DNA from 4 places in the Neobacillus sp. S1115 genome. Region 1 is predicted to be linked to each of the others. Evidence: riboswitches for the same ligand, from Rfam matches in the RefSeq annotation. Region 1 holds a riboswitch; each other region holds the start of a gene.
The links. A riboswitch is a leader RNA that binds a small molecule or an ion and turns the genes downstream of it on or off. The one in region 1 is predicted to bind glycine.
Positions count from the first base shown of each region.

Region 2: another riboswitch for glycine. It lies ahead of glyA (serine hydroxymethyltransferase); the one in region 1 lies ahead of ACZ5B7_RS15640 (amino acid permease).
Region 3: another riboswitch for glycine. It lies ahead of gcvT (glycine cleavage system aminomethyltransferase GcvT); the one in region 1 lies ahead of ACZ5B7_RS15640 (amino acid permease).
Region 4: another riboswitch for glycine. It lies ahead of ACZ5B7_RS30075 (amino acid permease); the one in region 1 lies ahead of ACZ5B7_RS15640 (amino acid permease).

Region 1 covers NZ_AP038275.1:3,216,719-3,222,499, forward strand. Annotated here, with positions in the region: rRNA gene ACZ5B7_RS15635 (16S ribosomal RNA) at 1-194, opposite strand, end outside; gene ACZ5B7_RS15640 (amino acid permease) at 691-2,079, opposite strand; glycine riboswitch at 2,249-2,309, opposite strand; glycine riboswitch at 2,312-2,412, opposite strand; gene ACZ5B7_RS15645 (hypothetical protein) at 2,587-3,366, opposite strand; gene ACZ5B7_RS15650 (methyltransferase domain-containing protein) at 3,399-4,580, opposite strand; gene ACZ5B7_RS15655 (permease) at 4,784-5,677, shown strand; gene ACZ5B7_RS15660 (TIGR03943 family putative permease subunit) at 5,694-5,781, shown strand, end outside.
Region 2 covers NZ_AP038275.1:537,759-543,539, forward strand. Annotated here, with positions in the region: gene ACZ5B7_RS02655 (LysR family transcriptional regulator) at 1-783, opposite strand, end outside; gene solA (N-methyl-L-tryptophan oxidase) at 959-2,125, shown strand; gene ACZ5B7_RS02665 (hypothetical protein) at 2,189-2,602, shown strand; glycine riboswitch at 2,682-2,786, shown strand; glycine riboswitch at 2,790-2,872, shown strand; gene glyA (serine hydroxymethyltransferase) at 2,951-4,201, shown strand; gene ACZ5B7_RS02675 (serine dehydratase beta chain) at 4,217-4,735, shown strand; gene sdaAA (L-serine ammonia-lyase, iron-sulfur-dependent, subunit alpha) at 4,735-5,616, shown strand; gene gcvT (glycine cleavage system aminomethyltransferase GcvT) at 5,632-5,781, shown strand, end outside.
Region 3 covers NZ_AP038275.1:4,611,629-4,617,409, reverse strand. Annotated here, with positions in the region: gene comGG (competence type IV pilus minor pilin ComGG) at 1-67, shown strand, start outside; gene ACZ5B7_RS22545 (YqzE family protein) at 124-321, shown strand; gene ACZ5B7_RS22540 (YqhG family protein) at 366-1,157, opposite strand; gene ACZ5B7_RS22535 (DEAD/DEAH box helicase) at 1,135-2,823, opposite strand; glycine riboswitch at 2,983-3,072, shown strand; glycine riboswitch at 3,076-3,152, shown strand; gene gcvT (glycine cleavage system aminomethyltransferase GcvT) at 3,304-4,410, shown strand; gene gcvPA (aminomethyl-transferring glycine dehydrogenase subunit GcvPA) at 4,429-5,775, shown strand; gene gcvPB (aminomethyl-transferring glycine dehydrogenase subunit GcvPB) at 5,768-5,781, shown strand, end outside.
Region 4 covers NZ_AP038275.1:6,200,332-6,206,112, reverse strand. Annotated here, with positions in the region: gene ACZ5B7_RS30085 (SDR family NAD(P)-dependent oxidoreductase) at 14-961, opposite strand; gene pruA (L-glutamate gamma-semialdehyde dehydrogenase) at 1,236-2,867, opposite strand; glycine riboswitch at 3,166-3,244, shown strand; gene ACZ5B7_RS30075 (amino acid permease) at 3,374-4,738, shown strand; gene ACZ5B7_RS30070 (phosphoglycerate dehydrogenase) at 4,813-5,781, opposite strand, start outside.

The DNA.
Region 1 (5,781 bases):
ATGTGAGGGAAGAAATTATCCGGTATTAGCTCCGGTTTCCCGAAGTTATCCCAGTCTTACAGGCAGGTTGCCCACGTGTTACTCACCCGTCCGCCGCTAACCAGTGGGACTTGCGCCCCAGTGATTCGCTCGACTTGCATGTATTAGGCACGCCGCCAGCGTTCGTCCTGAGCCAGGATCAAACTCTCCAATAAAGTTGAGTTGATTAGCTCAAAAATGTTACGTTGGCTCATGTTTTCTATCTAATAGAAGAAACATGATAATTATTGTTTGTTGACGTTTTTGTTTGTTTAGTTTTCAAAGAACTATCAATGCTTTTGTCTTTCGCTTTTTCAGAAGCGACAATGACTATCATATCGCATTTCTAACAATCTATCAATCAGCAATTTTTTCCAATTGAGATTGACCAGAACACTCTGTTTAAGAGCAACTTTCACATCATAACATCATTGTTATTTTGATGCAACAGAAAGTTTTTTCCAATACATCATCATTTAAAAGCTTATCAACTGTATTTCAGTCACCTGATTGGCGACAGGAATTATAATATATCTCTTTTTCATATTGTTATCAACAAGTAATTATTTCCAGACAATAAATAAGCGTTAGGAAAAAAACACTAAACTCGAAAAAGAAAGAGTTTAGTGTTTTTTTTCCTATAAATAGTCCACACAATTTCAATAGTACAGATTAATTTCCTACTACCGGCCCACGATTCACTTCATCCGCTTTATTTATTTTCGTTTTTTGCATTTTATAAATCACAATCAGCAAAATAAACCAAACTGGAGTGACAAATAAAGCAATACGGGTATCTTCTGCAAGTGCAAGTACGATAAGTACGAACGTAAGGAAAGCAAGGATTAAATAGTTGGCAATTGGGAAAAACGGCATTTTAAACTTGTTTGCTTTCGCTAAATCCGGTCTTGTTTTACGATATTTTAAATGGGTAATAACAGTAATTCCCCATATAAAGATAAAACATACAGTAGAAACACTAGTGATCAGTGTAAATACTCCTTCAGGCATTATATAGTTTAAAGCAACGCCAATTAAAATAACAACAGTTGAGAAGAACAATGCATTGGAGGGTACTTTACGTACAGTAAGATTAGAAAGTGATTTTGGTGCATTATTATTTTTTGCAAGTGAGTATACCATACGGCTTGTACTAAAGATGGCACTATTACATGCCGAAGCTGCAGATGTGAGAACAACAAAATTGACAATACCTGCTGCTGCTGCGATACCAACTGCCACGAATACTTGGACAAATGGACTTTCGGCTGGTTTGATTGCGTTCCATGGATAGATGCTCATAATGACTAAAAGGGCACCAATGTAGAAAATGATAACACGAATAGGGATATTATTGATTGCTTTTGGAATCACTCTTTCCGGGTCTTCTGTTTCCCCAGCTGTAAGTCCTACAAGTTCAATGCCTACGAACGCAAAGACGACCATTTGGAATGAGAGGATAAAACCATTTATGCCATTCGGGAACATCCCATCATGGCTCCATAGATTCGTAAAACTCGATGGTCCTGAATCTGTAGAAAAGCCCTTAAAAATCATAAAAATACCAATTACAATGAGTGCTAGGATGGCGATGACTTTAATTAATGCAAACCAGAATTCCATTTCACCAAATAGTTTTACGGTTGCAAGATTCATCATGAGTAAAAAAACGAGGGCAATTAATCCTGGCATCCACTGTGGCACATGGGGAAACCAATATTGAGTATAAATTCCAACTGCTGTCAAATCCGCCATTGCAATCGTAATCCAGCAAAACCAGTAGGTCCATCCGGTGATAAAGGCAGCCATATTACCAAAATAATCTTGAACAAAATCAACGAAAGAATGATAGTTCAAGTTGCTTAAAAGCAGTTCTCCTAATGAACGCATGATTAAAAAGCAAATGACGCCTGTAATCAGATAAGCGAATAAAATCGATGGTCCAGCTAAGTGGATCGACTTTCCCGCCCCGAGAAATAAACCTGTACCGATAGCCCCGCCAATAGCGATTAGCTGTACGTGCCTGTTTTTTAATCCTCTAGCCAATTTTTGTTCCTGCATATCATTTTCCCCTCCTGATGCTTGCAATTTTAATATCCAAAATAGGTTTCATAAATCGGCATAAAAAAGCGCTTTCATTTTTTCTTTTAAATATCCAGCCCCTTTATTTACTTATTCCCATCTCTCTCAACCAAAAAAGGACAGAGAAAAATAGGGGTTCTCCTACTTTTCTCTGTCCTTTTACCTGAGAGTTTGACTCCTTTGGCGGCCCCATGGGCTCTCTCCAGAGATGCGTCCTATTATGGTCCTTTTACCTGAGAGATTGATACCTGATTTTTGGAATTTGCTCCTTCGGTGCTAAACGATGCGTTTAGTCTCTCCCATAATATTCATCCGCTAATATGAATTTAATTTCATATTAGTTTATCAAATAAACAATGTCAATCGAATATTCAGAATATATATAATTCAGGAAAAATTCCTTATTATAAAAATAAGATTGATTGCCCAAATATAAGGAGTTTTTTTCCATTGAACACTTCTGCTCTGGCTTATAGTTCAACCCAATCAATCTACGTTTAGTATCTTTTGTAATTGTAGAAGTATAGTGATAAATTCCTTTGAGTCATGGTAAATTTTTTCTTGGGAATGGGCTGTATTGTTTCGTAATTCCTCAATTTTTCTGAAAAATTCCTTGCATTGACTATTTGATTCAAAGCCTAGCAGCTCGACTAATTTTGGCGTTTTCCGAATGATCGTGCCTTTATCGGATAACTGTAAATTGTCCACCAAAGTCAGGGCTTCATTTTTTGCTAACCGCTCTTCCAAAAGCTCTTTTGCTTTGGTTAATCTTGATTCTGTTAACTTATCAGCCCAGCTGCCATCCGGATAAAATTCTTTAATCACTGAAATGATATACATTTCCAGAAGTGAAACGAAACTAAAAGCCAACATCCTTATTGGCTGCTTTTGCAAATCGGCCACCGTGACGATCCTGGTAACTTTGTTCTTTTCAAGGATAAAGGTGAATTCTCTCTCCTGAAAAATATCCAGCAAATCAATCAAAGAAGTGGAATCTGAAATAAGGTTATCGGCATGAAAATCCTCAACAAACTCACTTATTTTTCCTTCTTTTTTTATATCTTCTCTTTTTACGTATCCAATAAGTTTTCCGCCCTGTTTAACCCCATAAATATCAAAATCGCAATCAAACATTTCCTTTTTAACAGCGACTGCATCATCATCCGCCACACATGTCTTGATCTCTTCTGAAAGCAATTCCACTGTCAGATTATTTTCATAGATATCTCTTAATTTCCGATAACCTTTTAGGGCATTGGATTTCAACCATGACTCCCCCTTCCTTATAAATGAAGCTTTTATTCTGGACGGTCTTTCAGGCTGTTGTACTTTACAATCGGTCCGAGGTGACAGAACTGGCCGGCTGCCTGCTCGATTAGCAGCTCTGCCTCTCCGTATGTCCCGGCAGGAAGAATGTCCAACTGACGATACCCCATATTACCATAGCAATAGACGAGCAGAAAATCATTCGTTTCCCAAACTTCAAATCGATACATAAACCAGTGGTTGGGTACAGCCAAATACTGTCCAGATTGAAATGTTTTCTCTCCTAGTCGGTGGAAGGCAAACTCTGCATTCACCGTGGTATAGGATTGGCCAGCCTCTAATATAAGCGGCTGATTTTTCGAATATAGGTGTTCCATCCCTTCCAAAGTGGAAAGTCTTGTTTCTTTTTTTGTCGCTACGATGACAGGAGATTGCTTTTTTGTTCTAAAATCATAATAGTCGATGATTTCACTGTCACTCCATTGTACATGGAGATTGGCTTCTTTCAGTAAATTTGCCCACTTTCCGACATCTGCCGGGCTCTCCAATCGCTCACAAGAGAGATAAGTTCCGTTCGGGGTTAAAAAGAAGTCAACTATTTGTAAATACCAGCTGTCACCAAACGTTGGTTTTTCCTTCAGGTGATCAGGCAGTGACCAATATTTTTGAATGAAAATGGGTCCCATAATCTCATGAAAACTGCGTACCGAAATAATCATATCAAAAGAATGCTTAGAAAAATGGTCGAGGAGCTCCATAAAGCCGATTTGATAAAAACTCACGTTTGAGAGCCCTAATTGCTTGGCCAACTGCCGGGCACACTGGATTCCGTTTTCCGACTGGTCGACTCCGACGATTTCCGCATCAGGAAAAAGCTGTGCATACCAGCATGCCGACAATCCATTATCACACCCGATTTCCAAAATTCTCTTTGGCTTTAATTGCTTTTGCTGGCTTACCCAGGTGAGCAATGATTTGTGAAAGGACATCGTCCACGATTCTGCCGCTAAACTAAATGGCAGGGTTTGATTCTTCACATCATATATGTTCCCTTTCCTTTTGCGGGAAATAAGCGGTTCCAGTTCCTCCGCCAAGACGGAATCTACAGCAGTGACGTGCTTCCAAAAGGCGAGCTTGCTTTTGCATTCTTTGATTCCGAGTGAATTAAAATAGTCGTCAATATTAGGTTTCTTTTGTTTCGTCTCAATTGACATACAATAATCTCCAGTTTACCTAAATTATTACTTAATATTAAGACCAGGTTATAATAACATTTAGTTTTATGATAATAGGTTTTTGTGATTTTTTCAAAAGATTTATTAATTCGGTTAAGAAATTTCCCACTTCTGGAAACGAAAAACATTATCATTTGCCATTATTTCTGTTATAATTTTGTATGTTTTTTAACTGAGGCTTCATTACAGGAGGATCTCCTATGAATCAATTGTTACAATTAAACACGATATTTATTAGTATAATAATAGAAGCAATTCCTTTTATTGTGATCGGCGCGTTTGTTGCGGCACTGATCGAAGTGTTTGTTTCGGAGAATATGATTGTCCGCATCATGCCGAAAAATAAGATTCTTTCGGTGATAACTGCTAGTTTCGTAGGCGCAATTTTTCCAGGCTGTGAATGCGGAATTGTTCCCATTACGAAAAGATTAGTCGAAAAAGGTGTGGCCCTTCCCGCCGCGATTTCGTTTATGCTCACCGGACCAATTATCAATCCGATCGTTCTTTTTTCAACGTACATCGCCTTTGGCAATAGCTGGACGATGGTTTGGTATCGTGCCGGGTTTGCCATCGTGGTTTCGATTTTAGTTGGGATTGTTCTTTCTTTCGTGGTTAAGACGAACCAGTTAAGGCTGAATGCGGATGAACATGTTCATGTCCATGACCATTCGAAACAAAATACGAAGCAAAAGTTGGTCAGCGTGATCACTCATACCATCGATGAATTTTTCCACGTCGGGAAGTACTTGGTGATGGGTTCGTTAATCGCTTCAGCGATGCAAACATTTATTCCGACTTCTACGTTAGCGGCACTTGGACATTCCAAAGTAGCGGGTGTTCTTGTCATGATGGCGCTGGCGTTCATTTTATCAATTTGTTCTGAAGCGGATGCGTTTGTTGCTTCGTCTTTCAGAAACACATTTTCACAAAGTTCAATTGTGACATTCTTGGTGTTTGGTGCAATGGTTGATATCAAGAACCTGCTGATGATGTTCGGAACGTTCAAGCCAAAATTCGTCATCCTGCTTGTTTCGTTAATTTCAGCATTCGTATTTATCGGTTCACTATTACTGTAAAGGAGGAGGGAAGAAAATGTTTCGCGTCGTGATTTTATTATTGTTTACCAACTTGTTTTTCTATTTGCATTTATCAGGAAACATTTCGAAGTATATTAATATGA
Region 2 (5,781 bases), 2.7 Mb from region 1:
AATAAAAACCGTTGTGATTTTGGAGTATTTTTCGGGAATATGATAGATTCGAACAACCCCATCTGCCTCCAAGAGACTAACCGTAGATTTTGGGATAATCGTAATCCCCAAACCGGCTATTACACTGCCCAAAATCGTCTCCCATGTGCCAAATTCCATGATTTTCGCATTGATTCTTCCCTCATCGCGGACCCAGCCCTCCAATTTTGAACGGTAGCTGCACCCTTGTTTAAAAACAAGGAGCGGCTTGTTTTTTAATTCCTCAAAAGGAACCTCTTCCTGGTTGGAGATTAAAACCAACTCCTCTTCAAAGACTTCATATTGAGCAATTTGTGAATGATTAAAATTTCCTGTCACAAATGCTCCGTCCAGTTTATAGCTGAGAATAGCCTCGACTAGATCCTCTGTTACACCACTTACAAGAGATAAGTCAATGTTGGGATATTTCTTGTGATAGGCGGATAGAATCAGTGGAAGTTTGTATAATGTCTCAACAGTGCCTATTTCAAGGGTGCCAACCGGGTTATCCGAGTCTTGAACCACTTTTAACATCTCATCGACCATGGAAATAATTTTTTGAGCATAAAACAATAGTTTTTTCCCTTCCGAATTGATAACCATGCCGCGGCTTGAGCGGTGAAATAACTCGGTTTGAAGTTCTTCCTCCAACTGCCTGATCCTTACGGTTACATAGGATTGAACATAATTTAAGCTTTTGGCGGCCTTTGAAATGCTTCCGAATTCAGCTACCTTTTGAAAAATCCGCAAATCCTTAATTTCCATGGCTATTCCCCCGTATCAATCTGTTGTTCCTATTACCACATTGCTAATAGAGAAAGTATTTCTAATAGAGATAGATAGTATCTCTTTTAATCATTTTACATGATGGCAGAAAGGTCGTAAGATGTTATTAAAGAATTAAGAAAATTTAAATTATTGCAAAAGGAGAGCAGAAACGATGAGCAAAAAAGATTTTGATGTAATTGTAGTTGGCGCAGGATCGATGGGAATGGCAGCAGGTTATTACCTGGCCAAACAAGGTGTGAAAACATTATTGGTAGATGCATTTGATCCGCCTCATACGAATGGCAGCCATCACGGTGACACACGGATTATCCGCCATGCCTATGGTGAAGGACGGGAGTATGTACCGTTTGCCTTAAGAGCCCAAGAGTTATGGTATGAACTTGAGAGAGAAACACATCATAAGATTTTTACAAAAACCGGTGTTTTAGTATTTGGACCTAAAGGTGAATCTGACTTCGTTGCTGAAACGATAGAAGCTGCTAGCATTCATGGGTTGGATGTTGATTTACTAGAAGGCGAAGAAATTCATCAGCGCTGGCCGGGTGTAACCGTCCCTGAAAACTTTAACGCAATCTATGAAAAAAACTCTGGCGTCTTATTCAGTGAAAATTGCATTCGCGCCTATCGCGAGCTAGCAGAAGCAAATGGTGCAAAAGTGTTAACACATACAAGGGTTGAGGATTTTGAGATTTCCGAGGACTCTGTCAAAATCCAAACTGAATTTGGTTCCTTTACCGGCAGTAAGTTGATTTTGAGCATGGGGGCTTGGAACAGCAAACTTCTATCAAAATTAAATATTGATATTCCGTTACAGCCTTACCGCCAAGTTGTTGGGTTCTTCGAATGCGAAGAATCACAGTATAGCAATACACATGGTTTCCCGGCCTTCATGGTTGAAGTACCGACAGGCATCTATTACGGGTTCCCAAGCTTCAGCGGCTGCGGTTTGAAAATAGGATACCATACATTCGGTCAAAAAATCGACCCGGATACAATTAATCGTGAATTTGGTATCTATACGGAGGATGAAGGAAATATTCGCAGATTCCTAGAAGAATACATGCCGGGTGCTACTGGAACGCTTAAAAGAGGGGCAGTTTGCATGTACACAAAAACACCTGATGAGCATTTTGTGATTGATTTGCATCCGCAGTACTCCAATGTGGCAATCGCAGCAGGCTTCTCCGGCCATGGATTTAAATTCTCAAGTGTTGTTGGTGAAACGCTAAGCCAACTAGTGACAACTGGCAAAACCGAACATGATATTTCTCTTTTCTCTATCAATCGCCCTGCTTTAAAACAGAAAGCAAAGATCTAATAGATTATTAAATTGCCATTATCCTAGAACGATTAAAAAAATAATAAATTTAGAGGTGCAAAAATGAGCGAAAAAACATTAACCCAAAGCCAATTAACTTATTTAGATGCAAAACCGGGCATTCAATTAATTAAAGCAGGAACCTATAAATTAAATGAATTAAGCGTATTGCGGGGAACACCTGAGTTAAAGGGGCAAATCCTTGATGTGCCGATTACAGATAAAAAACAAGTATTAACAATGGGTTACTATGCACTCCAGCCTTCGGTTGATTATTCTGCAGAATTTACGTTTATCGAAATTAAAGTTGTGACCAAAGGTAAAATGGTTGTCCGCGATGTAGAAGGAAATAAATATGTGGCAGAAGTAGGGGACGTATTAGTCTTCTCCCCTAATACAACGGTTATTTTCGATGGTGAAAGTGATGGCGAAGTGGTTTACTTCAAAAATGTAGAAGCAAATCCTTCTTATTTGTGATAACCAACCTTATCAAAAAAGGCATTGACAATTACAAACAGAATGATTATTCTGAAAATAATAAAATTGAATAGAGCGGATGATTGTTGTGGGAGAGTGTATTATCTACATCTACCACCGAAGGAGCAAGTTCCAAAAAAACCCTTGGAACCAATCTCTCAGGTAAAAGAACCATAACAGGACGCACCTCTGGAGAGCGTATTTGAAAATGCCACCAAAGGAGAATGCTCCATAAAGATTGGAGTTTAACTCTCAGGTAAAAGGACAGAGAAGGGATGATTCTACACCCCTTTTCTGTCCTTTTTTGTTTTTTTTAAAAGCAATATGGAGAAATTGGAGGAATAATCAATGAGTTTACAACAAAACGATTCAACAATTTTTGAGGCGATTGAAAGTGAGAAAAACCGCCAGCTTCATACGTTGGAATTAATAGCATCAGAAAACTTTGTCAGCCCGGATGTTTTGGAAGCAATGGGAAGCGTGATGACGAATAAGTATGCCGAGGGTTATCCCGGTAAGCGCTATTATGGCGGCTGTGAATTTGTGGATGTCGCAGAACAGGCAGCGATTGAACGGCTGACCAAATTATTCGGCGCCAAATTTGCCAATGTCCAGCCTCACTCCGGTGCACAGGCCAATACTGCTGTATTTTTCGCCCTGCTTCAACCAGGCGATAAGATTATGGGGATGAATTTATCGCATGGCGGCCATTTAACTCACGGCAGCCCGGTAGCAATGTCAGGAAAATGGTTCGATGTCGTTTCTTATGGGGTAAGAGAAGACAATCACCTGATTGATTACGATGAGCTGGAAGAAGTTGCGAAAAGAGATCAACCAAAATTAATTATCGCCGGTACAAGCGCCTATCCGAGAGTTATTGATTTTGCGAGATTTAGAGAAATCGCCGATCAGGTTGGCGCAAAACTGATGGTTGATATGGCACATATTGCTGGACTTGTGGCTGCAGGTCTCCATCCTTCTCCGGTTCCATATGCGGATGTTGTGACCAGCACCACTCATAAAACATTGCGCGGCCCACGAGGCGGAGTGATTTTAACAAACGATGAAGAAATAATCAAACAAATAAATAAAGCTGTTTTTCCAGGAATTCAGGGCGGGCCGCTCATGCATATCATTGCCGCTAAGGCAGTTGCTTTCAATGAAGCATTGCAGCCAAGCTTTAAGGAATATGCCAAACAAATTATTGAAAATTCAGCTGCACTGGGAGAGGCATTAAAGCAGGAAGGGGCAGCGCTTGTATCCGGCGGGACTGATAATCATATTGTGCTCCTCGATGTGCGTCCATGGGATTTAACAGGAAAAGAAGCAGAGAAATTGCTTGAAGAAGTCGGGATTACAGTTAACAAAAACACCATTCCATACGACCCGCAAAGCCCGTTTGTGACAAGCGGAATCCGCATGGGAACAGCCGCGTTAACCACACGTGGAATGAAACAAGAGGAAATGGTGCAAATCGCAAAAGTGATCGCAGCCGTTCTTAAGAGCAAAGGGGATTTAACCGTGATCGAGCAGGGAAGAAAGACGACAAAAGCAATTTGCGGGAGATTTCCATTATTTCAACAGCCAATCACTGTGTAAGAAAGGGGTAACTTAATGGAGTATCAAAGCTGTTTTGACATCATCGGCCCGATTATGGTTGGGCCATCGAGTTCTCATACCGCCGGTGTTGTATCAATTGGGAAATTTGTTTATGAGCTGCTTGGAGGATCCCCGCAAAGGGCGGATATTACTTTCTATGATTCGTTCTCCGAAACATACCAGGGACACGGAACAGATAAAGCGCTTCTTGGCGGCCTGCTTGGGATGAATACAGATGATACCAGAATTAGATATGCGGTTGAATTAACCAAACGATACGGGCTTCACTATGAATTTAAATTTGAAGATCGCTGTCCTTATTACGATCATCCCAATACAACTGTTATTAGGGCAAGACGTGCGGGCCAGTTTGTTAAAGTAGGCGGTGTATCATTAGGCGGCGGTTTATCAAAAATCTTTATGATTGATGATGAAATAGTTGATATTCGATTAAGCACAAGTGATGATTTTTCAGAAATTGCAGCAAAATTTCGTTCCAATCCTTTTCATGAAGCGATCTTGGAGGGTGTATGATGGATTTTCGGTCAATGAACGAGCTTATTGAACTTTGTAACCGCGAACGGAAAACAGTTGGCGAAATGATGCTGATGGTGGAAATGGAAAAGTCCGGCCGTGACAAAGAGACGATCATCGATATGATGGCAGAGCGGTTAATTAAAATGAAGCAAGCAGTGGAGACCGGTGTAGAAGATGCTTCCCCGGCACCAAGCGGTATTTCCGGCGGTGATGCCGTCAAGATGAGCGAATATGTAAATAACGGGAAGGGCTTGTCAGGTCCATATATTAACGATGCAATGACGTTCTCGATGGCAACATCTGAAAGCAATGCACGGATGGGCGTGATTGTGGCGACGCCAACGGCCGGGGCAGCCGGTATTTTACCGGGGGTTTTATTTTCACTGCGAAAGAATGACGACACCTCCTATCGAGATTTAGTCATGGGTTTGTTTACCGCAAGTGCACTCGGATATGTGATTGCCAACCGCTCCTTTATCTCTGGAGCGGCAGGAGGATGCCAAGCGGAGGTTGGTTCGGCCACCGCAATGGCGGCCGGCGCAATTGTTGAATTAAAGGGCGGGACACCAGAGCAGGTCGTCAACGCCACCGCGATCGCGATGAAATCCCTTTTAGGGCTAGTTTGTGACCCGGTTGCCGGTCTCGTGGAAGTTCCTTGCATTAAGCGGAACGTGATCGGCACTTCGATTGCCTTTTCAGCAGCCGACCTGTCGCTTGCCGGAATTGAAAGCAGGATCCCATGTGATGAAATCATTGAGGCAATGTACAAAATAGGCAAGGAAATGCCGCGAACACTAAGGGAAACGGCACTCGGCGGCCTAGCCATGACGGACACGGGAATAAAATTAAAAGATCGGTTACTTTGCAGAAACACTTAAGACGGAGGGGCTCAGATGAGTACAGATACAGTATTAAAGCGGACACCGCTTTTTGAAACTTATAAAAAGTACGGCGCAAAGGTCATTGATTTTGGAGGCTGGGAGCTTCCGGTTCAATTTTCCGGAATTTTAGAAGAACATGAGGCAGTCCGTAACGAAGCAGGC
Region 3 (5,781 bases), 1.4 Mb from region 1:
ATTGGTAAACGGGAAAGGATATTTTGACACGAGGTCAAAAAAGCTAATGAAATGGATTACTTATTGATTTGAAAGGATAAACCTTGGACATACTTGTAATGTAAGTTAAAGGCAGGTGTGTACATGAAAACGAATGATTATGTAAAATATATGACGCAAACAATTGTCAAATATGCGGACCAGCCGAAAGACGAACGAAAACGTCAGCGCCTCGAGCGAAAACAGACCAAAGCATCCTTCTGGTATCGCTGGTTTGGCATCCTTCCCTATATTGTGTATTCAGAGGTTAAGAGACGGAAAATGAAAGACAGTGGACTTTAAAAAGTAACCCCCAAGCATAATTTCACGGCTTGGGGGGTTTCTTTTTATATTGCTTTTTCTGTTAAGTAAAACAGCCCGCCATTGATAAAGGAAATGTGAATTCGCGGCTCATATTGATCCTTGAGAGCCTGTTTTTCTGTCTCATAGCTTTCGTTTTCATCTTCAATGTCCTCATAAAAATGATTCAGCAGTTCTAAATCCTTCTCCCAGCGTATCTTTGCTTCATCGGCCCAGGTATGGTCATCATTTTCAATTACTGATTTTAAATAATTTTCAATTCGAACCATTCCACTTTTTGGTTTAACCAGTGGTGATAATGTAAACGAGTAATCAGGGATTTTCGGCGTTAACGAAATTTTAAGCAGGTAATTATGAAAATCCTCCACCATTTTCCCGTTAATAAGCTGAAGGCCGATTGATTTAAAGATATCGCGTTTACGGTCACATTGATAGGAGATTTTTACATTCATGCACAGCCATGGCAGCAAGGGAGTCTGGACGGCAGAGTTGCCGTGATTTTCATAAAGCCTTATATATCTTGCTAAATTTTTTGTAGACTCAAAAATTTGATGCAGGCGGGGCGAACCAAAATGGATGGTTTCCCCTTTGAGATTTTCAGGTGCTGCTTTTTGGTTGGTGATAAGGGTCAATCTCATTGGATTTGGTATTCCGCCAGTTTTCTCTAAATAATGCCAGTAAAAGGGCCGATTCATTAGTTCCTTATCCATTTCAATTGTTAGTTGGACATCTAAGTATCCAGGGTGATTAGTGACAATGGGACATTCATTTGCCATAAAATAATTTAAAAGAAACTTATGAATTTCCTGCTGCTGCATGTGATTCTCCTTTTTTCATATTTTGTGCAAATTCAATCATTGAAGATAAATTCTCCATTTTAATCCGCATTTCCCCTTCTGAGCAGGAGTCGCCAAAGATATCCATTATATGATCTTCAATATTTCCGAATTCTAGTTTTGTTAGAATATCATCAAGTTCTCCGATGACTCTTTCAAATAAATCAATCTTTTCGTATAAAAGCTTTAAAATATGCTCTTCCACCGTATCTTTGATGGCAAAATTATAAATCATGACATCTTTTTCCTGACCGAGGCGGTGAATCCTTCCTATGCGCTGCTCTAGTCTCATCGGGTTCCACGGCAGATCAAAATTGATAATGTGGTTGCAAAATTGCAGGTTAATCCCTTCCCCGCCCGCTTCAGTGGCAATCAGCACCTGGGCATGCTTTTGGAATAACTCGCGCATCCAGTCCTTTTTCCCGCGCTTGAAACCGCCGCGGAAAGGAACGGAGGAAATTCCGTGCTGCTTTAAGTACCACTGTAAATATAATTGGGTAGCCCGGTATTCCGTAAAAATAATCACTTTATCATTTATTTTCTGAATTAATTCAAGGGCTTTTACTGCCTTGGAATTTTGCTCAACGGTCTCTACCTTTTTAATTAAAAAGTTGATTTGTTCTTGATAGGCCTGCGTTGGGTTTTCCTTTTTAAGAAGCATGTTTTTTAAGGTATAGAAAACGGCCTCGCGGCTTGAGCATGCTTCACGCTGCAAAGTCATCACAGAAAAACTGCTCGTTTGAACCCAGTCTCCCTCATTTTTAAGCTCTAAGATGGAGTCATACAGGTCGCGTTCCGATTTTGTAAATTCAATCGGAATCGTCTCCACATGCCGTTTCGTCCATTCGATTCCTGTATCGGCACGGCGGTTGCGGATCATGACTTTATTGACTAGCTCTTTTAGATGCTGGTCATCATTTAAGGAACGGGAATCACGTTTATATTTTTCGTAAAAGACAGTTTCATTCCCTAAGTGACCAGGCTTTAATAGGGATACGAGGTTAAAAATCTCTTCAATCCTGTTTTGAATAGGTGTTGCCGTCAGCAATAAACAAAACTTCTTTTTTAAGTTTTGAACAAATTCGTAGTTTTTGGTTTTATTATTTTTTAATTTATGGGCTTCATCGATAATGATGAGGTCATAGTCTTGCTTGTAAATGATCTCCCGATGCGGATTTCGTTTCGCCGTATCGATGGAGGAAACAACGACATCACATTGTTCCCAAACATAACTTTTTCTTTGAGTGACAGCCGGTATATAAAATTTGCTATTTAATTCCTGTGCCCACTGGGTGACTAAGGAGGCGGGAACAAGAATTAACACTTTTTTCACTAATCCGCGAATCATGTATTCTTTTAAAATTAACCCCGCCTCGATAGTCTTTCCGAGACCCACTTCATCCGCAAGGATGGCCTTTCCGTTCATGTTTTCAACCACCTGCTTGGCTGTTTCAAGCTGATGAGGGAGAGGCGTCAAATTTGGCAGATGCTTTGGGGCCTGCAGGCCTTCGAATTCCGGGACCACCAAGTGTTTTTCAATATCGATAGCCAATTTAAAAAGCTCCCAATTCCCCCAAGGTCCATCATGATCAATTTTATGTAAAAAATCATCCTGCCAGGAGGAATCAAATTCCATTTCGACATTCATCCGTTTCAGCTCCTTTTTCCGATAAATTGTTATTGCCCGATATGTTGTTTTAATGGTAGGATGATAATAGCTTTGAAAGTTTCAAATATTTAAATAAGGTAATCTATTTTTTAAGTATAATTAGTATGACCAAATTGGAAAAAAATATTATAAGTGCGAATGAAAACAAGGGGAGAGACTACTTTTTGTAGCGCCGAAGGAGCAAGCAGCTTATGTGAATCTCTCAGGCAAAAGAACTCTTGTTGGACGCAGCTCTGGAGAGTGCTGGATGATTCCAGCCACCAAAGGGGACAGCCGATTTAGGTAAACTTTCAGGTGCAAGGACAGAGACCTTCTTTATTGGTAAAGGGAGGTTTCTGTCCTTTTTTGCACCTTTTTGTTGTTTTTAGGAAAACGGCAAGGAGTTTTCCTATTTTTGTTAATTGGCAATAATTCATTTTTACAAATAATGAACATGTAGTAAATGAAGGGGGATTTATGATGACGGAATTAAAACGCACTCCGCTGTTTGAAGTTTACAAGGAATACGGCGGAAAAACCATCGATTTTGGGGGCTGGGAGTTGCCTGTCCAGTTTTCAAGCATCAAGGATGAGCATGAAGCTGTCCGCACGAAAGCCGGTTTATTCGATGTATCCCATATGGGCGAAGTTGAGGTAAAGGGCCCAGACAGCCTTAACTATTTACAAAAATTGATGACAAATGACATCTCAAAAGTGAAAGACGGCGGGGCACAATATACTGCGATGTGCTATGAAAACGGCGGAACTATTGACGACCTGCTTGTTTACAAGGTTGAAGACAATCATTATTTGCTTGTTGTCAACGCATCGAATATTGAAAAGGACTACAACTGGCTGGAGAAGCATCTTGAAGGCGATGTAACAATCGAAAATTTGTCTGAAACAATGGCACAGCTTGCGCTTCAAGGCCCTCTTGCTGAAAAGGTATTACAGAAGCTTGCTTCAGAGACGGATTTAAGTCAAATCGGCTTTTTCAAATTCCAGCAGGAAGTTGTTTTAAATGGGAAAAAAGCACTTGTATCTAGAACTGGTTATACAGGGGAAGACGGCTTTGAAGTATATTGTGATGCCGGTGATGTTATCGAACTCTGGACTGCCATTCTGGAAGCCGGAAAAGACGAGGGAGTTATTCCTTGCGGCCTCGGTGCACGCGACACACTTCGTTTTGAAGCAAACTTAGCGCTTTACGGCCAGGAATTATCACCGGAAATTTCCCCGCTTGAGGCAGGAATTGGCTTTGCAGTGAAATTGAATAAAGAGGCTGATTTTATTGGAAAAGAAGCTCTCGTGAAACAAAAGGAAGCAGGTTTGTCCCGGAAGCTTGTTGGGGTTGAGATGGTTGACCGGGGAATTCCGCGACACGGCTATCCAGTTTACAAAGGGGAAGCGCTAATTGGTGAAGTTACCACCGGTACACAGTCCCCAACCTTAAAGAAAAACATCGGTCTTGCCCTCATTTCTTCCGAACATGCAGGACTCGATACCGAAGTGGAAGTTGAAATTCGCGGCAAACGTTTAAAAGCGAAAGTGGTTCCTACACCTTTTTATAAAAGAGAAAAGAAATAGCAGAAGGGAGCAAGGTTTATGAAACATCGCTATTTACCCATGACTGAACAAGATAAGCAGGCAATGCTGGAGACAATTGGCGTTTCCACTGTCGATGAACTATTCAGTGATATTCCTGAAAAAGTACGATTTAAAGGTGAATACAATATTAAACCGGCAAAATCAGAAACAGCTTTGATGAAAGAACTTTTTCAGTTAGCAAGCCGGAATGCTGATTTAAAATCGAATGTGTCTTTCTTAGGTGCCGGAGTTTATGACCACTATATGCCGGTTATCGTTGACCATGTCATCTCAAGATCAGAGTTCTACACAGCCTATACACCTTACCAACCGGAGATCTCCCAAGGGGAACTGCAGGCGATTTTTGAATTCCAAACAATGATTTGTGAATTAACAGGAATGGATGTGGCTAACTCCTCGATGTATGACGGCGGTACCGCACTTGCTGAAGCAGCAATGCTAAGTGCTGGTCACACTAAACGGAAAACCATCCTGGTTTCCGGTGCTGTTCACCCTGAATCCCGTGAGGTTCTGGAAACTTACGCAAAGGGTCAATACCTTGATGTGATTGAGGTTCCTGTGAAGGATGGCATTACTGATGTTGACGCCCTAAAAGGATTGCTAAATGCTGACGTAGCCGCGGTTGTCGTTCAATATCCAAACTTTTTAGGTCGAATTGAACCATTAAAAGAGCTTGAAGAGATTATTCACGAAAATAAAGCAATGTTTGTTGTTTCCAGCAATCCATTATCACTTGGAATTTTGACACCTCCAGGAAAATTTGGTGCAGATATTGTTGTCGGCGATGCCCAGCCATTCGGAATCCCGACTGCCTTTGGAGGTCCGCACTGTGGCTATTTTGCGGTTACGACAAAGCTAATGCGTAAAGTTCCCGGACGTCTTGTCGGCCAGACAACAGATGACCAAGGCCGCCGCGGTTTTGTTTTAACACTGCAGGCACGTGAGCAGCATATCCGCCGCGATAAGGCGACTTCTAATATTTGCTCCAACCAGGCCTTAAATGCCCTTGCTGCATCTGTTGCGATGACTGCCCTTGGAAAAAAAGGTGTCCGCGAAATCGCAACAGCCAATTTACAAAAGGCTCATTATGCGAAAATCGCTTTTAAAGAAGCAGGGCTTGAAGTAGTTAATGATGGTCACTCCTTTAATGAGTTTGTTGTCAATTTAAATAAACCGGTAAAAGAGGTTAATCAGCAGCTGCTCCAAAAAGGAATCATTGGCGGTTATGATTTGGGCCGTGACTATCCTGAGCTTGCAGGCCATATGCTGATCTGCGTGACAGAGCAAAGAACGAAGGAAGAGATTGATACATTAGTGAAAGAATTGGGGGATTTGCATGCATAATCAAGA
Region 4 (5,781 bases), 3.0 Mb from region 1:
ATGGAATGTTTCTTTAATATGTTTGATTGGAAGTAAGCGTCGTGCTCAACCACCATATCTGTTCAACATTTTGAGGATCTATTGCGTACTTGGGATAAGTGCTTAAGCCGAATATGTTTTTCAATTGAGTAAAGCCCTTTTCGCTTATTGCTGGTTTAGCAATTTCTCTCTTATGGTTGATAAGCTGCCCGGTCACATCCTTAAATTCATCTGATGTGCAAATGTGAAAATAGGTATCGGCCATGCCTGATGGTAGAGGATTCGTAAGATTTTGTACCCTTGCAAATACTTTCCAAACAGAATTCATTTTTTCAATCGTCTCTTTTGAAAGTTTTACACGATTAATTTGCAGGGCATTAACTTTAATCCCTCTGTTTTTCAATTCTTCTGCCATTTTGAAGGTCAGCATTAATAGTGCCATTTTCGAATCACCATACATCTTATAAGTGCTATAAGGCCGGGTGTCCTTCAGTTCTCCACGCAAATTGTCAAATTCAATCTTCCTTTTCGGGTCGAAGAAATTTTTGATGTTTGTCGTACAAGCATGGAGTATTCTCGGGTCTGGTGATTTTTCAAGATGATCGGCCAATAAATGAGTCATTAAAAAAGGACCAAATGTATTCGTAGCGAAGGATAATTCGATATTGTCGGTACTAAGTTTATATTCTTTTACACCGTGATTTAAGTAGGCGGCGTTGTGGATGAGGATGTCCAACCGCGGGTATTTGGATTTAAAAGCTGAGCAAAATGCACGAATAGAATCAAAGGAAGAAACATCCAGTTCCATCAGATCTACATCGGTATTTTTGGTGGCTTCAATTATGTCTCTTTGTTCGGCGGTACTAATCTCCATATTGCGGCAAGCCATAATTACATGATAGCCTTCTGATGCAAATTTATAGGCAGCTGCTTTTCCAATCCCGGAATTTGCACCTGTAATAATTACAATTTTGTCTTTCATAACGGGCCTCCTTCTTTTCACTCAAATTTGGTCCATCCATGTTCTAGATTCACAAAAAAAAGAGCTTATATAAGTAATAAGCAATATGAAAATATTACCATATGGTAATAGTAAAAGGTGTCGAATCCTAGATTGAAAACAATTGTTTATTCGGTGAGAAAAGTATTTTATTTTAAATGGTTAATAATGGGGAGTATAAAGGCATTGGTGCCGGCTAGAAAAATAAAAAAAGAGGTTGAAACGTTTGGTTTCAACCTCTTTTTTACATTATTTATTATTCTGCATCCATAAATGGATAAGCAACTTCTGCAGTTGGTGCAAAGTTTTCTTTGATGACACGAGGACTTGTCCAGCGGATCATGTTGAATACAGAACCTGCTTTATCGTTTGTACCAGATCCACGAGAACCGCCAAATGGCTGTTGATTAATCATCGCACCAGTTGGTTTATCATTGATATAGAAGTTTCCAGCTGCGCCGGATAAGCGGTTTTCTAAGTGAACAATGGCCCCGCGATCTTGGGCAAAGATCGAACCTGTTAAGGCATACATAGAAGCAGTATCTACTGCATGCAATGTTTCTTCTAATTGATCATTTTCATATACATAGATGGTTAAGACTGGTCCAAAGATTTCTTCCACCATTGTTTTGAAGTTTGGATTTGTAGTCACAATGATGGTCGGTTGAACGAAATATCCAACAGAATCATCATAAGTACCGCCAGCAATAATCTCTGCTTCTTCAGAAGCTGCTGCATAGTCGATGTAGCTTGTAATGGAATCAAAAGCCGCTTTATCAATAACTGCACCCATGAAGTTTCTGAAGTCGCGGACATCTCCCACTTTAAGCTTTGCAGTTTGTTCCACTAAACCAGCTTTTACCTCTTCCCATAAGCTTGCTGGAATGTAGGCGCGAGAAGCGGCTGAACATTTTTGACCTTGGTATTCAAACGCACCACGAACAAGGTTAGCTACAACTTTGTCTGCTTGTGCTGTTTCGTGAGCAAATACGAAGTCCTTACCGCCTGTTTCCCCAATTAAACGAGGATAAGATTTATAGCTTGCAATGTTTTCCCCTACTGTTTTCCAAATCGTTTGGAACGTACTTGTAGACCCAGTAAAATGGAATCCAGACATACGAGGGTCTGTTAATACCACTTCTGATACTTGTGAACCACGAGAAGGCACGAAGTTGATGACACCTTTTGGTAATCCTGCTTCTTCTAAAATACGCATAAAGTAGTAGTTTGCTAGAATTGAAGTTGTTGCAGGTTTCCACACGACTACGTTCCCCATCATGGCAGGCGCTGCTGGAAGGTTTCCGCCAATGGCTGTGAAGTTAAATGGAGAAATCGCCAAAACAAATCCATCTAATGGACGGTAATCGGTACGATTCCATACATTCTTCATGCTGCTTGGCTGAATTTGATAAACCTGATTTGCATAATCAACGCCAAAGCGTAAGAAGTCTATTAATTCTTGTGCAGAATCAATTTCAGCTTGAACAGCTGTTTTGGATTGTCCTAACATTGTCGCAGCATTCATGACATCACGGTATGGTCCAGAGATTAAATCAGCAGCTTTTAAGAAAATAGCTGCACGGTGTTCCCAAGCCATATTAGCCCATGCTTCTTTAGCAGCCATCGCCGCTTCAACAGCATCACGCAGTTCTCTTTCTCCAGCTTGAGAATAGTTTGCTAAAACATGTTGATGATTATGTGGCATAACCACTTGCTTCACTGTATCCGTCTTTATATTTTCGCCATTAATAATGACAGGGATATCGATCACCATTTCAGATTGGCGTTTTAATTCTGCTTTTAATGTTTCCCGTTCTTTTGTACCTGGCGCATATGAATTGCCCGGCTCGTTTGTAGGTGTTGGGATTTTGAAAATTCCGTTACTCATTCTTTCACGTTCCTTCCCGTTTATATATTCTGTTCCTTTATAGACAAAGCTACTTATTTCGACAATTATTATAACATACTTTTTCTGTTCTTTGGCTTTCTATTACAACTTAATGAAAGCGAATTCAAATTCTTATCTCTGGGATTTAAATTAATTCCAGAGAGTCATTAAAATATTTAAGAGTCATTTGTTGTTGACAAAATAATTTAATACTACTAAAATTAAAAATTATTCAACAATATTATCTAAAAAACTTAATAATTAGCAAGCTATGATTGCTATGGATCACACTATAGCAGGAGCAGCTTCTGGAGAGACCGCGGATTCCGCGGCGCCGAAGGGTTCACAATCTCAGGCAAAAGGACAGAAGAGTACTGAATATATATTTGTCATGCTGACAATTGTCAGCTTAATAAGTATTATTTGTTATTCTTAGACCTAAGAGATTGGAGGACATCCAATCTCTTTTTTTATTGGGTTTTTTAAATTTTAAGGGGGAGTCAAGGTTGGCACAGCAAGAATTAAAGAGGAATTTAGCAAATCGGCACGTTCAACTTATCGCAATTGGCGGCACCATTGGTACCGGATTATTCCTGGGGTCGGGTAAAGCCATCCAACTGGCTGGCCCATCCATTATCTTTGCTTATTTAATCGTAGGTATTGCCTGTTTCTTTGTGATGAGGGCGCTGGGGGAACTCCTGCTGTCTAAGGCGGGCTATCAGTCTTTTACTGACATTGCCGAAGATTACCTTGGACCGCGAGTTGCGTTTGTAACGGGATGGACCTATTGGTTTTGCTGGATTATGACCGCTATGGCTGATGTGATTGCTGTTGGTGTATATGTACGATATTGGTTTGATATCCCACAGTGGATACCTGCAATTGTCTGTTTGGTCGTCTTATTGGGCCTCAATCTATTAACGGTAAAGCTTTTTGGAGAATTGGAGTTCTGGTTTGCCTTAATAAAGGTCATTACCATTCTTGCCTTAATCGGAATTGGGATCATTTTGCTAGTGATGGGATTCAAGACAGATGCAGGGGCGGTTTCTATTAAAAATCTTTGGGAACATGGCGGCCTTTTTCCAAATGGAATGACAGGCTTCTTGCTTTCATTCCAAATGGTCGTTTTCGCATTCGTTGGTGTGGAATTAGTGGGTGTATCGGCAGCGGAAACAGCCAATCCGGAAAAAAATATCCCATCGGCCATTAATAAAATTCCTTTGCGGATTTTATTTTTCTACGTTGGCGCATTGATTGTTCTTCTATGTATTAATCCATGGACAGAACTGAATGCCGCTGAAAGTCCGTTTGTCAAAACGTTTAGTTTAGTCGGGATACCGATTGCCGCAGGAATTATTAATTTTGTCGTTTTAACTTCTGCCGCTTCTGCTTGTAACAGTGGGATGTTTTCAACAAGCCGGATTTTATATAATTTAAGCAACAATAGCCAGGGACCAGCCAATTTTGCTAGACTGAATAAAAATCATGTGCCAAGTAACGCGTTGTTGATTTCGACTCTTGTCCTGACAGGGGGAGCGCTCCTTAGCAAGCTTATTCCGGAGCAGGCTTTTGGAATTGTGACAACCATTAGTGCCATTTGTTTTATTTGGGTTTGGGGCGTCATTCTGATTTGTCATGTAAGGTATAAGAAAACTCGTCCGGACTTACAGGCAAAGTCAAAATTTAAAGCACCATTTACACCATTTGTTAATTATGCGGTCCTGACCTTGTTTGCGGCGATTCTCATCATCATGCTGTTCGCCGACGCTACCCGTCCGGCCCTATTGTTGACACCACTATGGTTTATTCTATTATTTGCTTTGTATTCCTATAGAAGGAAAAAAGAGAAAAAATTAAAATTATCAGCATAGAATCAAATTGGGTAAAAGAAATGGAGCCGGTATTGAAACCAGGCTCCATTTTGATGTAACTTAATTTTTCCTAATTAAATGATCCGAACTGTCACCATTCCAGGAATTTGTTTTACTTTTTCCTCTAATCCTGGAATAACTTCACCGTTTACTTTATTATCAATGTCAATAATTGTATAGGCATAACCCCCGCGGCTTCTGTTGACCATATCAGCAATGTTTAAATGATAGCTGGATACTGCAGATGTAATCTGTCCAACCATATTTGGAACATTCTGATGGAATGCTGCTACGCGCCGCTTACCAGTATAAGGCAGGCTGGTATTTGGGAAATTCACTGAGTTTTTGATATTGCCTGTTTCTAAAAATTCCTTCACCTGACGAGCTGCCATGATCGCACAATTTTCCTCTGATTCTATTGTAGAGGCGCCTAAGTGTGGAATCGGAACTGTATTTTTCATTTTGATCACATTTTCATTCGGAAAATCGGTAATATACTTTCCAACTTTTCCGCTTTCGAGAGCGGCAGCCATGTCTGTTTCATTGACAAGTTCACCACGGGAGAAGTTTAAAATATGAACACCAGCCTTCATGATGCTGAAGGTTGCTTGGTTAAACATTCCTCTTGTGTCATCGGTTAGCGGTACGTGAACAGTGATATAGTCTGATTCTGCAAATAACTGTTCAATCGTCATGGCCCGCTGCACATTGCGGGACAAATTCCAAGCGGTATCAACAGAGATAAATGGATCAAATCCGATAACATCCATATCTAAATCCAGCGCATCATTGGCCACAAGTGCACCTATCGCTCCTAATCCAATAACACCCAACGTTTTCCCTTTAATTTCTTTTCCGACAAATTGCTTTTTGCCTGCTTCGACAAGCTTTGGAATTTGTTCGCCTTCACCATCTAACGACTTAGTCCAAGCTACACCGGCAAAAAGGTTACGGGAAGAAGCTATTAATGAGGTAAGGACCATTTCTTTTACAGCGTTGGCATTTGCCCCAGGGGTATTGAACACAACAATACCTTGCTCTGT